Regions from separate parts of the Blautia acetica genome, predicted to be linked through region 1. Evidence: predicted binding sites of a transcription regulator. Region 1 holds the regulator's gene; each other region holds the start of a gene.
The links. The regulator Rex, encoded in region 1, represses fermentation and respiration genes when NADH is low (regulators of the CRP and FNR family bind a similar motif). The targets are predictions, from matches to a motif close to ATTGTTAANTANTTAACAAT.
Positions count from the first base shown of each region.

Region 2: the regulator Rex is predicted to act here: its motif matches at 1,587-1,606, upstream of WBS51_RS10545 (shikimate dehydrogenase).
Region 3: the regulator Rex is predicted to act here: its motif matches at 1,207-1,226, upstream of adhE (bifunctional acetaldehyde-CoA/alcohol dehydrogenase).
Region 4: the regulator Rex is predicted to act here: its motif matches at 1,131-1,150, upstream of pckA (phosphoenolpyruvate carboxykinase (ATP)).

Region 1 covers NZ_JBBEWO010000010.1:47,564-50,777, forward strand. Annotated here, with positions in the region: gene WBS51_RS08390 (NAD(P)H-hydrate dehydratase) at 1-1,062, opposite strand, end outside; gene WBS51_RS08395 (redox-sensing transcriptional repressor Rex) at 1,146-1,793, opposite strand; gene abc-f (ribosomal protection-like ABC-F family protein) at 1,958-3,214, shown strand, end outside.
Region 2 covers NZ_JBBEWO010000014.1:81,223-84,436, forward strand. Annotated here, with positions in the region: gene WBS51_RS10535 (LysR family transcriptional regulator) at 1-543, shown strand, start outside; gene WBS51_RS10540 (LysR family transcriptional regulator) at 587-1,471, opposite strand; gene WBS51_RS10545 (shikimate dehydrogenase) at 1,653-2,528, shown strand; gene aroD (type I 3-dehydroquinate dehydratase) at 2,561-3,214, shown strand, end outside.
Region 3 covers NZ_JBBEWO010000012.1:34,385-37,598, forward strand. Annotated here, with positions in the region: gene typA (translational GTPase TypA) at 1-911, shown strand, start outside; gene adhE (bifunctional acetaldehyde-CoA/alcohol dehydrogenase) at 1,308-3,214, shown strand, end outside.
Region 4 covers NZ_JBBEWO010000002.1:34,077-37,290, reverse strand. Annotated here, with positions in the region: gene WBS51_RS01500 (EamA family transporter) at 1-372, opposite strand, end outside; gene pckA (phosphoenolpyruvate carboxykinase (ATP)) at 1,313-2,917, shown strand; gene WBS51_RS01490 (HIT family protein) at 3,065-3,214, opposite strand, start outside.

The DNA of each region.
Region 1 (3,214 bases):
TAAAAGCTTTTCCTTACCCTTTAGCAGATTCAGGCCATCTGCGTCAATAACCAGCGGTTTGTCTGCGTATTTCAAAAGAGTCTCTAAAAGTCTTTCCGCCTGAGGAGAAGTACCAAGACCGGGACCAATGCCGGCCACATCAGCCCAGCATAGGTTTTCTCTCACCAGGTTTTCCATATCCGCAGCGTCCTCATAAAGTGCCAGCATGGCTTCAGGGAAGCAAGTAAACAACCCCCTGTTTTCTTTTGGCGTACAGAGTTTCAGCATACCTGCGCCGCTTCGCAGAGCAGCCTGTCCGCTAAGATACGCTGCGCCGAAAATTTCCCGGCTGCCTGCGGCCAGAAAGACCTTGCCGAAGCTGCCCTTATTGCCGTCCGGTTTTCTGGTGAGTTTTTTAAGTTCCCTGTCCGTACAGGCAAAAAGCTCTGGAGACCTTTTGTCTTTGCGGTAAATGCCCACATCTGCCGTAAGCAGTTTTCCGGCATAGGCTGCACCGGGATACAGGCAGAGCCCTGCTTTCTTATAGGCAAAGGTAACGGTAAGGTCTGCCCTGACGGCACAGCCCCATACCGCTCCTGTATCTGCGTCAATACCGGAAGGGATGTCCACGGCTGCGATTTTCCCTGAAAAATCCTGTAGTTTTTCTATGGTTTCCCGGTAAAGACCCGAAACTTCCCTGGAAAGCCCTACACCCAAAAGAGCATCCACGATAGTAGTATATTCATGTACACAGAAAGTCTTGACAAAGGAAATTCCATAATTTCTGCCAATTTCTATCTGCGTTTTCATTTCTTTTGTAAAATGTTCCGGATTTCCCAAAATACAGACATGTACCTGATATCCTGCCAGAAACAAAAGCCGGGCAATGACCACACCGTCCGCCCCGTTATTTCCGGAACCGCACAGCACCAGCACTTTTGAAAGGGGAAGCCCCTCTTTTTTCATACTCTCAAAGACCTGCAGTCCCGCCCGCTCCATAAGTACCAGAGAAGGTACTCCCATGGTTTCTATGGTGTAGGCATCCAGTTCCTTCATCTGCTTTCCGGTTACAATCTCCTCCATGTTTCACCCGTCCTTTTTCCTTGCGTAAAGCGAAAAGGCTGCCGCAAAATCTCTTTTACATTTTACAGCAGCTTTTTACGTTGTTATTTTTTTGGATGTTCGTTTTCATAACAATTCAGATTATAAGACAGACGCATTAAACTTTCGGAAAGATGTACATTTTCTACGATAACATCCTCTGGTACATCCAAATCCAGATGTGCAAAATTCCAGATAGCCCGAATTCCGTTTTTTACCAGTAAATCAGCTGTCTCTGCCGCGTTGTTTTTCGGCAGGGTCAGCGTGGCTATATCCACATTCTGCTCTTTTAAAAACTCTGGAAGCTCGTCCATCATACGGATTTCATTTCCTCTGATGGAAATTCCTTTCAGTACCGGATTCACATCAAAGATACCTACAATTTTAAAGCCTCTTTTTTCAAATTTTACATAGTTGGCAAGTGCCTGTCCAAGATTGCCGGCACCAATGATAATCATGTGGTACGTCTTGTCCAGTCCCAAAATTTTTCCGATTTCATCATATAAATAGGGAACATTATATCCATAGCCCTGTTGCCCGAAGCCGCCGAAATTATTCAAATCCTGACGAATCTGAGACGCGGTTACCCGCATCTTTTCGCTTAACTCATTGGAGGATATTCGTTCTACGCCTTCTTCTATAAGCTCACCTAAGTATCTGTAATATCGGGGTAGTCTTTTAATTACTGCCTTTGAAATGGATTTTCCCTCCATAACAACCCTCCTGTATTCAAAATACACATTTCTACGCTCCATTATAGTGTATTGTTAAATTAAAGTCAATTAATTTTCGTTTCTCTGTTGTCAAACCTGTATTTTTCGATATAATAAATAGGACAGCTTTCGTAGCTGTACGGAGTTTAAAGGAGATAATTATCATGATACTTGCATGTCAGAATATAGAAAAATCTTTTGATGGCGTTACCCTGCTGGCAGACGCCAGCTTCCATATTGAAGAGCGGGAAAAAGCCGCTTTGGTGGGCATTAACGGGGCAGGAAAATCCACGCTTTTTAAAATCATTGTGGGGGAACTTCCCCCGGACAGCGGGCAGGTTATTTTAGCCAAAGGGAAAACCATGGGCTATCTGGCTCAGCACCAGGAGCTGACCAGCGACTTGTCTATTTATGACGCTCTTTTGCAGGTAAAGCAGCACATTCTGGATATGGAGGTGCGTATGCGTCAGCTGGAGAAAGAGATGAAATACACCCAGGGAGAAGAATTGAACAAGATTATGGAGGCCTATTCCCGTCTGACCCATGAGTTTGAACTGGAAAACGGGTATGCCTACAAAAGTGAACTGACCGGAGTCTTAAAGGGACTTGGCTTTGCAGAGGAAGATTTCGGCAAAATGATTTCCACACTTTCCGGGGGACAGAAAACCCGTGTGGCCCTTGGCCGTCTTCTTTTATCCAAGCCGGATATCATCCTTCTGGACGAGCCTACCAACCATTTGGACATGGATTCCATTGCGTGGCTGGAAACCTATCTTTTGAACTATCCGGGGGCTGTCTTTATTGTATCCCATGACCGCTATTTCCTGGATAAGGTCGCCACGAAAATTGTGGAAATTGACAATACAAAAGTTACGTCTTTTACAGGAAACTACAGCGCCTACAGTGAAAAAAAGGCTATGCTTCGAAGAGCCGCGTATCAGGCTTACTTAAACCAGCAGCAGGAAATCAAACACCAGGAAGCCGTCATTGCCAAATTAAAGTCTTTTAACCGGGAAAAATCCATACGGCGGGCAGAAAGCCGGGAAAAAATGCTGGATAAAATAGAAGTATTGGAAAAGCCTGTGGAAGTGGACGATTCCATGCGGATTACTTTAAAGCCTCGGGTGATAAGCGGCAACGATGTGCTGACTGTAGAACACCTTACCAAGTCCTTTCCCTCTCTCCCGCTTTTTGAGGATTTAAACTTTCAGATTAAGCGGGGTGAGCGGGTGGCTATTATCGGAAGCAACGGGACGGGAAAAACCACGATTTTAAAAATTTTAAATCAGGTGATTCCTGCGGACAACGGCAGCTTCCGCCTGGGCAGCAAAGTACATATCGGATACTACGACCAGGAACACCATGTACTCCACATGGAGAAAACCATTTTTGAGGAAATTTCCGATGATTATCCAAAGCTG
Region 2 (3,214 bases), on a different contig from region 1:
AGTCATGAAGAACTGGAAACAGAGTTTCATTTTACCGTGGGGAATACGTCAGAACTTATCCAGGGGCTGAAGGATGAAAAGTATGATATTGCCTTCTGTTCCATGATGGAGAATGAACCGGAAGTCAGCTTTACACCAGTAGGAACACAGAATCTGGTTGTAGTCATACCGAAACAACATCCTCTGTCCGGAAGAGGGGAAGTGGATTTGGAAGAGGCTGCCCTTTATCCGCAGATTTATTTTACACAGGGAAGCGGCCTTCGGCCGGTGGTGGACAGGCTCTTTGAAATGGCGAAAATCAGACCCCAGATTGCTTATGAAATAGAGGAAGACGGTGCAATGGCCGGGCTTGTAGCACAGAATTTCGGTATTGCGGTCATGCCGGATATTCCCCTTCTTAAAAATATGAATGTGGAAGTGCTGAAGCTGCGCTCGCCCCGGTATCAGCGTTACATCTATATGGCGCTGTCCAAGGAGAATTATCAGACTCCCATTGTAGAAAAATTCGCAGAATATGTAAAAGCCTTATATGGAAAATACTAGTTTAAGATTCGTTGTACCAGAAAACCTCCGGCAGGGACACCAATTACAGATGTGTCCCGTCCTTTATGATAAACTGGAGAAAATTCCGGACCGCCGGAATCATATAATGGTCTTTTAGATAGGCCAGATAAACGGTATGAACCAGATGTATGTCACGAAGCGGCAGAATCCGGATATTGCGTTTGCGGATGGCCTCCGTATCTGCCACCAGGGCTATGCCGAAATCTTCCTCCACAAGGGCAGAGATGGCGTTTTCATCAGGGGACTCGCAGATGAAATTCGGGGTGATTCCGTGGGAAGAAAATATCTGCCGCGTATATTTTCCCAGACCGGAGCTTTTGTCATACCCAATCAGCGGATAGGCGCTAAGTTCAGACAGGGAAACCGCGTCTTTGGCGCACAGCGGATGTCCCTTGGGCGTGATGACGGTCATATTCTGGTGGATAATAGGAATAAACTTAATATTTGGTTCGTTTTCCATATAGGAACAGAACACAAGGTCAAAGAGCTCCTTTTTCAGTCCTTCAATCAGTTGGGGTGTGTGGAGCTGATGGAAGCTGAAGGTAATGTTCTTATAGCGTTCCTGGCTTAAAAAACGCCTTACAGTATGAGGGATATAGCGGTTCGCCAGGGGAAAGACATATGCAATATCAACGTGTCCCTCATCCTGGGCAAGCTGGTGCATACGAAAGAGGGCAGTCTCCGTCTCATGCAGAATCCGCTCTGCGTGTTCCAGAAAGATTCGCCCGTATTTGGTAAGCCGCACATTGCGTCCCTGCCGTTCAAAAAGAATGATGTTCAGCTCCTCTTCCAGGGAAGCAATAGAGCGGCTTAGGGAAGGCTGGGAAATATTAAGTTCTGCGGCAGCCTGCCGGAAATGCTGATGTGCGGCAACTGTCCGGAAATATAATAACTGATTTAATGTCATATCAAATTCCTCCTGTCAGACATTATAACACAATTAATAGCATAAAGGTATCGAAAAAGGTAAAAAGATGTATTAGAACTATCCGGCGGACTGGATTATAATTAAGAGCAGCTAAGTTGTTTAGTAATTAACAAAGTCAAAAGGTACAGACAGATACCGTTATGAATGGAGGAAAATAAACATGGCAGAAAGAATTACAGGTCACACAGAATTAATCGGACTGATGGCATATCCTATCAGACATTCCAGTTCCCCGGCCATGCACAACGAAGCATTTGCCAATCTGGGACTTGATTATGCATATATTGCATTTGAAGTGGATAACGACTCTCTGGAGGATGCGGTCAAGGGACTTCGCGCATTGAAAATGAGAGGCTCAAATGTGTCCATGCCTAATAAGACAGTGGTACATAAGTATCTGGACAAGCCTTCTCCGGCAGCAGAAATGTGTAAAGCAGTAAACACGATTGTCAATGACAACGGAGTGTTGACCGGACATATTACGGATGGTATCGGATATATGGCGGCGTTAAAGGATAATCACATTGATGTAATTGGAAAGAAAATGACCATTGTCGGCGCCGGAGGAGCAGCCACAGCCATTCAGGTACAGGCAGCGCTGGACGGAGTAAAAGAGATATCTATTTTCAATGCAAGAGATAAATTCTGGGACAATGCAGTTGAAACGGTAAAGAAGATTAATGAAAATACAGAATGTAAAGCTGCTTTATATGACCTGGCTGATTTGGATAAGTTAAAAGAAGAGATGGAAGACAGTTATCTGTTTACCAATGCCACGGGAGTAGGAATGAAACCCTTAGAGGGGCAGACCTATATTCCGGACAAATCCTTTTTCCGTCCGGATTTAATTGTCATAGATATTGTATACTTCCCAAGAGAAACCGCTCTTCTTAAAATGGCAAAAGAAGCCGGCTGTAAGACGATGAATGGTCTTGGTATGATGTTGTTCCAGGGGTCAGCGGCCTTTGAACTGTGGACCGGACAGCCTATGCCGATAGAGTATATGAAGGAAATTTTGGATATTAAGTATGAATAAGAGAAGCAAGCAGAAAACGAGGAGGATATAAGATGAATCCAGTAGTAGTCAGAAATGTAAAAATCGGAGAGGGAATCCCGAAAATCTGTGTTCCCATTGTGGGCGTCACAAGAGAAGAAATCCTTGCAGCCGGAGCCCGTATCCGGGAAATCGGAGCAGATGTGGCAGAATGGCGCGCAGACTGGTATGAGGAGGTATTCCATTTGGAAAAGACCAGGGAGACAGCCGGATTACTTAGGCAGACGCTGGGTGACCTGCCCCTTCTTTTTACATTTAGAACATCAAAAGAGGGCGGGGAAAAAGCCATGGAAACCGAAGCGTATGTCCGTTTGAATCAGGAGATGGCAGAAAGCGGAAGTGTGGATTTGGTGGATGCAGAGCTCTTTACCGGAGATGAGGAGGTCAGACAGATTGTAAAAACAGCGCACCAATGCGGTGCCAAGGTCATTGTTTCAAACCATGATTTCCATAAGACGCCGGACAAGGAAGAGCTGTTAAAACGTCTGTGCAAAATGCAGGAATTGGGAGCGGATATTCCGAAGATTGCAGTTATGCCGCAGAATAAAAAGGATGTATTGACACTTCTTGCAGCCACGGAAGAGATGACAAGCGTGTATGCAGACCGCCCGGTGATTACCATGTCTATGGCAGGAACCGGAGTGTTAAGCCGTCTGTGCGGAGAAGTC
Region 3 (3,214 bases), on a different contig from region 1:
TTTCAGAGCCTACGATTTCCATGAACTTCATGGTCAACGACAGTCCTTTTGCAGGACAGGAAGGGAAGTTTGTAACCTCCCGCCACTTAAGAGAACGTCTCATGAGAGAGTTAAACACAGACGTCAGCCTGCGGGTGGAGGATACGGACAGCACCGACTGCTTCAAGGTGTCCGGACGGGGCGAACTGCACTTATCCGTACTGATTGAAAACATGCGCCGGGAAGGCTATGAATTTGCTGTGAGCAAGGCAGAGGTCATCTATCAGGAGGACGAAAGAGGCCGTAAACTGGAGCCTATGGAAATCGCTTATGTAGATGTTCCTGAAGAATTTTCCGGTACGGTTATCCAAAGACTCAGCGAGCGAAAGGGTGAACTGCAGGGCATGAGCCCCGCCAGCGACGGCACTACCCGCCTGGAATTCAACATTCCTTCCAGAGGACTTATCGGCTTCCGCGGAGAATTTATGACCTCCACCAAAGGCTCCGGCATTCTGAACACAGCCTTTGACGGCTATGCTCCATACAAAGGAGACATGCAGTATCGTAAACAGGGCTCCTTAATTGCCTTTGAGACAGGCGAATCCGTTACCTATGGTCTGTTTTCCGCACAGGACAGAGGAACGCTGTTTATCGGCCCCGGCGAAAAAGTTTACAGCGGTATGGTTATCGGACAGAGCGGCAAGCCGGAGGATATTGAACTGAACGTATGTAAGACCAAACATCTGACCAACACCCGCTCCTCTTCCGCAGACGAAGCCTTAAAGCTGACGCCGCCGAAAATCCTCAGCCTGGAACAGGCCCTGGAATTTATCGATACGGACGAACTTCTGGAAATCACACCGGAAACCCTGCGTATCCGTAAAAAAATCCTGGATTCCAGACTTCGGAAAAGACAGAATCTGAAAAAATAATTCTTCTATATTTTCTATAACCAGAAGAGCTGTTCCTGTGAACAGTTCTTCTTTTTTGCCGCTATGTTATTTTTTTATCAATTTCACCCATGGAAATGTACATTAATTCCAGAATATTGTATTCAAATCCTCTTCTTCTCTATTTTCTGATAATTTTAATTTTAACAATCTTTTTTCTTTATATTTCTCACTGTTTATGGTATAATAAGGGCATACAAAACGACTTTAGTATTTCCTTTTTTCTTAGAATCTGATATTGACAAATATTTAACAACGAGATATAATAGCCTCAACACTTGTTAAATATTTATCAATAAAACAGGAAATCAGATGCTTCCTGCTATTGCAACACACTGTATTAAAATTATTATTTAATTAATTTAAGGAGGATTTCCCATGGCTAAAAAAGCAGAAACAAAAGTACCGGAAACCATTAACAGTGTCGAGGCTCTTCAGGCTAAAATCTCTTCTATGAGAGAAGCCCAGAAAAAATTTGCCACATTCACCCAGGAGCAGGTGGACAAAATCTTTTTTGAAGCGGCTATGGCTGCCAACAAAATGCGTATTCCTCTTGCAAGACTGGCTTGTGAAGAGACAGGTATGGGTGTGCTGGAAGATAAGGTTATCAAAAACCACTATGCGGCAGAATATACATACAACACTTATAAAAGAGTGAAAACCTGCGGCGTCATCGAGCAGGATACCTCCTATGGAATTAAGAAAATCGCAGAGCCTGTAGGAGTTGTAGGCGCAGTTATCCCAACTACCAATCCAACCTCCACCGCAATCTTTAAGTGCCTTATCTGCTTAAAGACCAGAAATGCCATTCTTATCAGCCCTCATCCCCGTGCAAAAAAATGTACTGCAGAGGCTGCAAGAATCGTTCTGGAAGCTGCTGTAAAAGCAGGGGCACCGGAAGGCATTATCGGCTGCATTGAAGAACCCACCATTGAACTTTCCAATGAATTAATGAAATCTGTTGATGTTATTTTAGCTACAGGCGGCCCGGGCATGGTAAAGGCTGCGTATTCCTCCGGCAAACCGGCTATCGGCGTAGGTCCTGGAAACGTACCGGTTATTATGGACAGTTCCTGTGACATTCAGACAGCGGTATATTCCGTTATTCATTCCAAGACTTTCGACAATGGTATGATTTGTGCTTCCGAACAGTCTGTAACAGCTCTGGCTGATATTTATGATAAAGTAAAAGCTGAATTTATCAAACGCGGCTGCCATGTACTGAACAAAGAAGAACTGGATAAAGTACGGAAAATCATCCTTACAGAAGCCGGCACAGTAAACGCTAAAATCGTCGGACAGCCTGCGGCAGTCATTGCGGAAATGGCAGGTGTTGCTGTTCCCTCTGATACCAAGATTCTCATTGGTGAAGTAACTTCCGTAGATATTTCCGAACCTTTTGCCCATGAAAAATTGTCACCGGTTCTGGCTCTTTACAAAGCAAAAGACTTCGATACCGCCCTGGATATGGCTGACCAGCTGGTAAAAGACGGCGGCTACGGACATACTGCTTCTATCTATCTGCACCCATCGCAGACAGAAAAGCTGAACAAATTTGCTGACCGTATGAAGACCTGCCGTATTCTGGTAAATACACCTTCTGCACACGGCGGTATCGGTGACTTATACAACTTCAAGCTGGCACCTTCCCTGACTCTTGGCTGTGGTTCTTACGGTGGAAACTCTGTTTCTGAAAACGTAGGAGTGAAACACCTGTTGAACGTGAAGACCGTTGCCGAAAGGAGAGAAAACATGCTTTGGTTCAGAACACCGGAAAAAGTTTACTTCAAAAAAGGCTGCCTGCCTGTTGCCTTAGATGAACTGAAAAACGTATACGGCAAGAAAAAAGCCTTTATTGTTACCGATACTTTCTTATATAACAATGGTTACACCAAACCAATCACAGACAAACTGGATGAAATGGGAATTACTTATGACTGCTTCTTTGAAGTTGCCCCGGATCCTACACTGCAGTGCGCTCAGAAAGGTCTGGAAAAATTAACAGCCTTTGCTCCTGACACCATTATTGCCCTGGGCGGCGGTTCTGCTATGGATGCTGCTAAAATCATGTGGCTGATGTACGAACATCCGGAATGCAATTTTGAAGATTTGGCTATGGATTTCATGGATATCCGAAAGAGAGTTTACGTATTCCCAAAAATGGGTGTAAAAGCTATGATGGTTGCTATTCCTACCTCTTCCGGTACCGGTTCTGAGGTAACACCGTTCGCGATCATTACAGACGCCACAACCGGAACGAAATGGCCCATTGCAGACTATGAATT
Region 4 (3,214 bases), on a different contig from region 1:
GGACAGCGCTTTCTTCCAGCTCATTCCTTCTCCCAGAAATAGCAGAGCCAGCACAATGGTCAGCACCGTGCTGGATTTGTCAATGGGAACCACCCTGTTTATATCCCCTTTTTGCAGTGCATGAAAATAGCACAGCCAGGAGGCCCCCGTGGCCAGACCGGACAGAATCAGAAATAAAAATGTTCTGCTGCTGATTTGTACCATTCCTGTTTCTGCCCCTGTAAGAAAAACCATAAGCCAGGAAAACAGCAGTACCACTATGGTACGAATGGCCGTTGCCACATCGGTATCCGTCTTTCGGATTCCGCATTTGGCAAGAACGGCTGTCACTCCGGCAAAAAAGGAAGAACCTATTGCATAAAATATCCACATATTCCTGTCCTCCCAAACAGTTTTATATCTTCTCGGAATCTTCAGCCCTGATTTCACATAGCTTCCAGACCCCTGTTTCAAAAAATCTCCCACTTTTTTAAAAAAACGCTTGACAAATCGTCAAAAATTTGCGGCGAAGACGATTGATTATAGTTTATTTCAATCGAGTAATAAATCATCTCATGAGCATCCTGGTTAGTATTTATATCTCAGGATATCAGGCAGGACATATGTCCTGCCCGCCTTTCCTATTATAACATTGTTCCTCGGCTCCTACAACGCAATCCATTTTTGATTTTTTCCTATTTTAATAAGCTACCAGTCCATATCCCAAGATGGACTGGGAATTCACCGGGTTGTCATTAATCGATACAACTGCGCATTCTTCGGAAAGCCAGTTCATCCCGGTCTGTGGTTGCCTGATTCAAAAGGATCAAAAACTCACTGTTTGCCAGCATCAGCCTTGCTGTATCCGGCTCCCCATTAGTAATTTACATATGATTTCTTTTCCCGCATCTGGCAGGATGACGAAGACAACCTTTCACCCAAATACCGTTTCCCTAAAGTGAAGCCGCCAAAGGGGAACAACATCACAGAATCATGCTCTGCATAAAAAACTCCAGCTTATCAACCTGATGGGAAATGTTGGAAATTATGGATTCCACTTCTTCCCGTGTAAGAATCTCCATCCCCTTTTTCATCCTGTTTTTTCTATATTACATCATAGCATTTATGTTTTTCCCGGTTAAAGGGTAAAAGTCGTTAAAATTTAAACAATTTTTATAAAATCTATATTTTTTTTATTGATTTATTGAGGTAAATATGTATAATAGAAAAGAGAACCAGGTTACTGGTTTCTCTGAAAAGGAATATCACGGAAGCCTGTTTTTCAGGCTGAATTCCGGTGATTATTATGAAAGAAAAGAGAGGTACATGTAAGATGGCAGAATTGAATTTAAGCAAGTACGGCATCACAGGAACGACTGAAATCGTTCACAATCCTTCTTATGAATTATTATTCGCTGAAGAAACAAAACCGGAACTGGAAGGTTTTGAAAAAGGTCAGGAAAGTGAACTTGGCGCAGTGAACGTAATGACAGGTGTATACACCGGACGTTCTCCTAAAGACAAATATATTGTTATGGATGAGAACTCCAAAGATACTGTATGGTGGACTTCTGACGAATACAAAAATGATAACCATCCGGCTTCACAGGAAGCATGGGCTACTGTAAAAGACCTGGCTATCAAAGAACTTTCCAATAAAAAACTGTACGTTGTAGACGCTTTCTGCGGCGCAAACAAAGATACCCGTATGGCTATCCGTTTCATCGTAGAAGTTGCTTGGCAGGCTCACTTTGTTACAAATATGTTTATCCAGCCTACAGCAGAAGAACTGGAAAACTTTGAGCCTGATTTCATCGTATACAACGCTTCCAAAGCAAAAGTAGAAAACTACAAAGAATTAGGATTAAACTCCGAAACAGCTGTTATGTTTAACATTACAAGCCGTGAGCAGGTTATCGTAAATACATGGTACGGCGGAGAAATGAAAAAAGGTATGTTCTCTATGATGAACTACTACCTGCCGTTAAAGGGTATCGCTTCCATGCACTGCTCTGCAAACACAGACTTAAACGGTGAAAACACAGCTATCTTCTTCGGTCTTTCCGGAACAGGTAAAACAACTCTGTCCACAGACCCGAAACGTCTTCTTATCGGTGATGACGAACATGGCTGGGATGACAACGGCGTATTCAACTTTGAAGGCGGCTGCTACGCAAAAGTTATCGATCTGGATAAAGAATCCGAACCAGATATCTACAACGCAATCAAACGTAACGCTCTTCTTGAAAACGTTACTCTGGATTCCGAAGGAAAAATTGACTTCACAGATAAGAGCGTAACAGAAAATACTCGTGTATCTTATCCGATTAACCATATTGAAAACATTGTTCGCCCTGTTTCTTCCGCACCGGCAGCAAAAGAAGTTATCTTCCTGTCTGCAGATGCATTTGGCGTACTGCCTCCAGTATCTATCCTGACACCGGAACAGACTCAGTACTACTTCCTGTCTGGATTTACAGCAAAACTGGCTGGTACAGAACGTGGAATCACAGAGCCTACACCAACTTTCTCAGCTTGCTTCGGCCAGGCTTTCCTGGAACTGCACCCAACAAAATATGCAGAAGAGCTTGTTAAGAAAATGGAACAGAGCGGCGCAAAAGCATACCTGGTAAATACAGGATGGAACGGAACAGGAAAACGTATCTCCATCAAAGATACTCGTGGTATCATCGATGCTATCTTAAACGGAGATATCTTAAACGCTCCTACTAAGAAGATTCCTCACTTCAACTTTGAAGTACCTACAGAACTTCCTGGTGTAGATTCTAACATCCTTGACCCACGCGATACTTATGCTGACGCTTCCGAATGGGAAACAAGAGCAAAAGACCTGGCTCAGAGATTCGTTAAGAACTTCGCTAAATACGAAGGAAACGAAGCTGGTAAAGCATTAGTTGCTGCTGGTCCTCAGGAATAATTTCTGAATGATTTAAAGTTCTTAGAAAAAGGCTGCTGCGGCAGTCTTTTTCTGTTTGTGTAAAAAGTCTGTTCAAAAAAGGAATCCATAGACAGCTTCTTTTCTTCTGCTGTCTTGGATTCCTTGTTCTTTTTTCATAACCTGAGATTATTTCATAAGCACTTCTCTATATTTTTCCACCATATCCGCATACTCTGTTTCTGTCAGAGTTTTTTCAGCAGGATTCATGGCAAAGGTTCCGCCCCATTCATACTGGTCTTTATATTTCGGTACCAGATGAAAGTGCAGATGATGCCC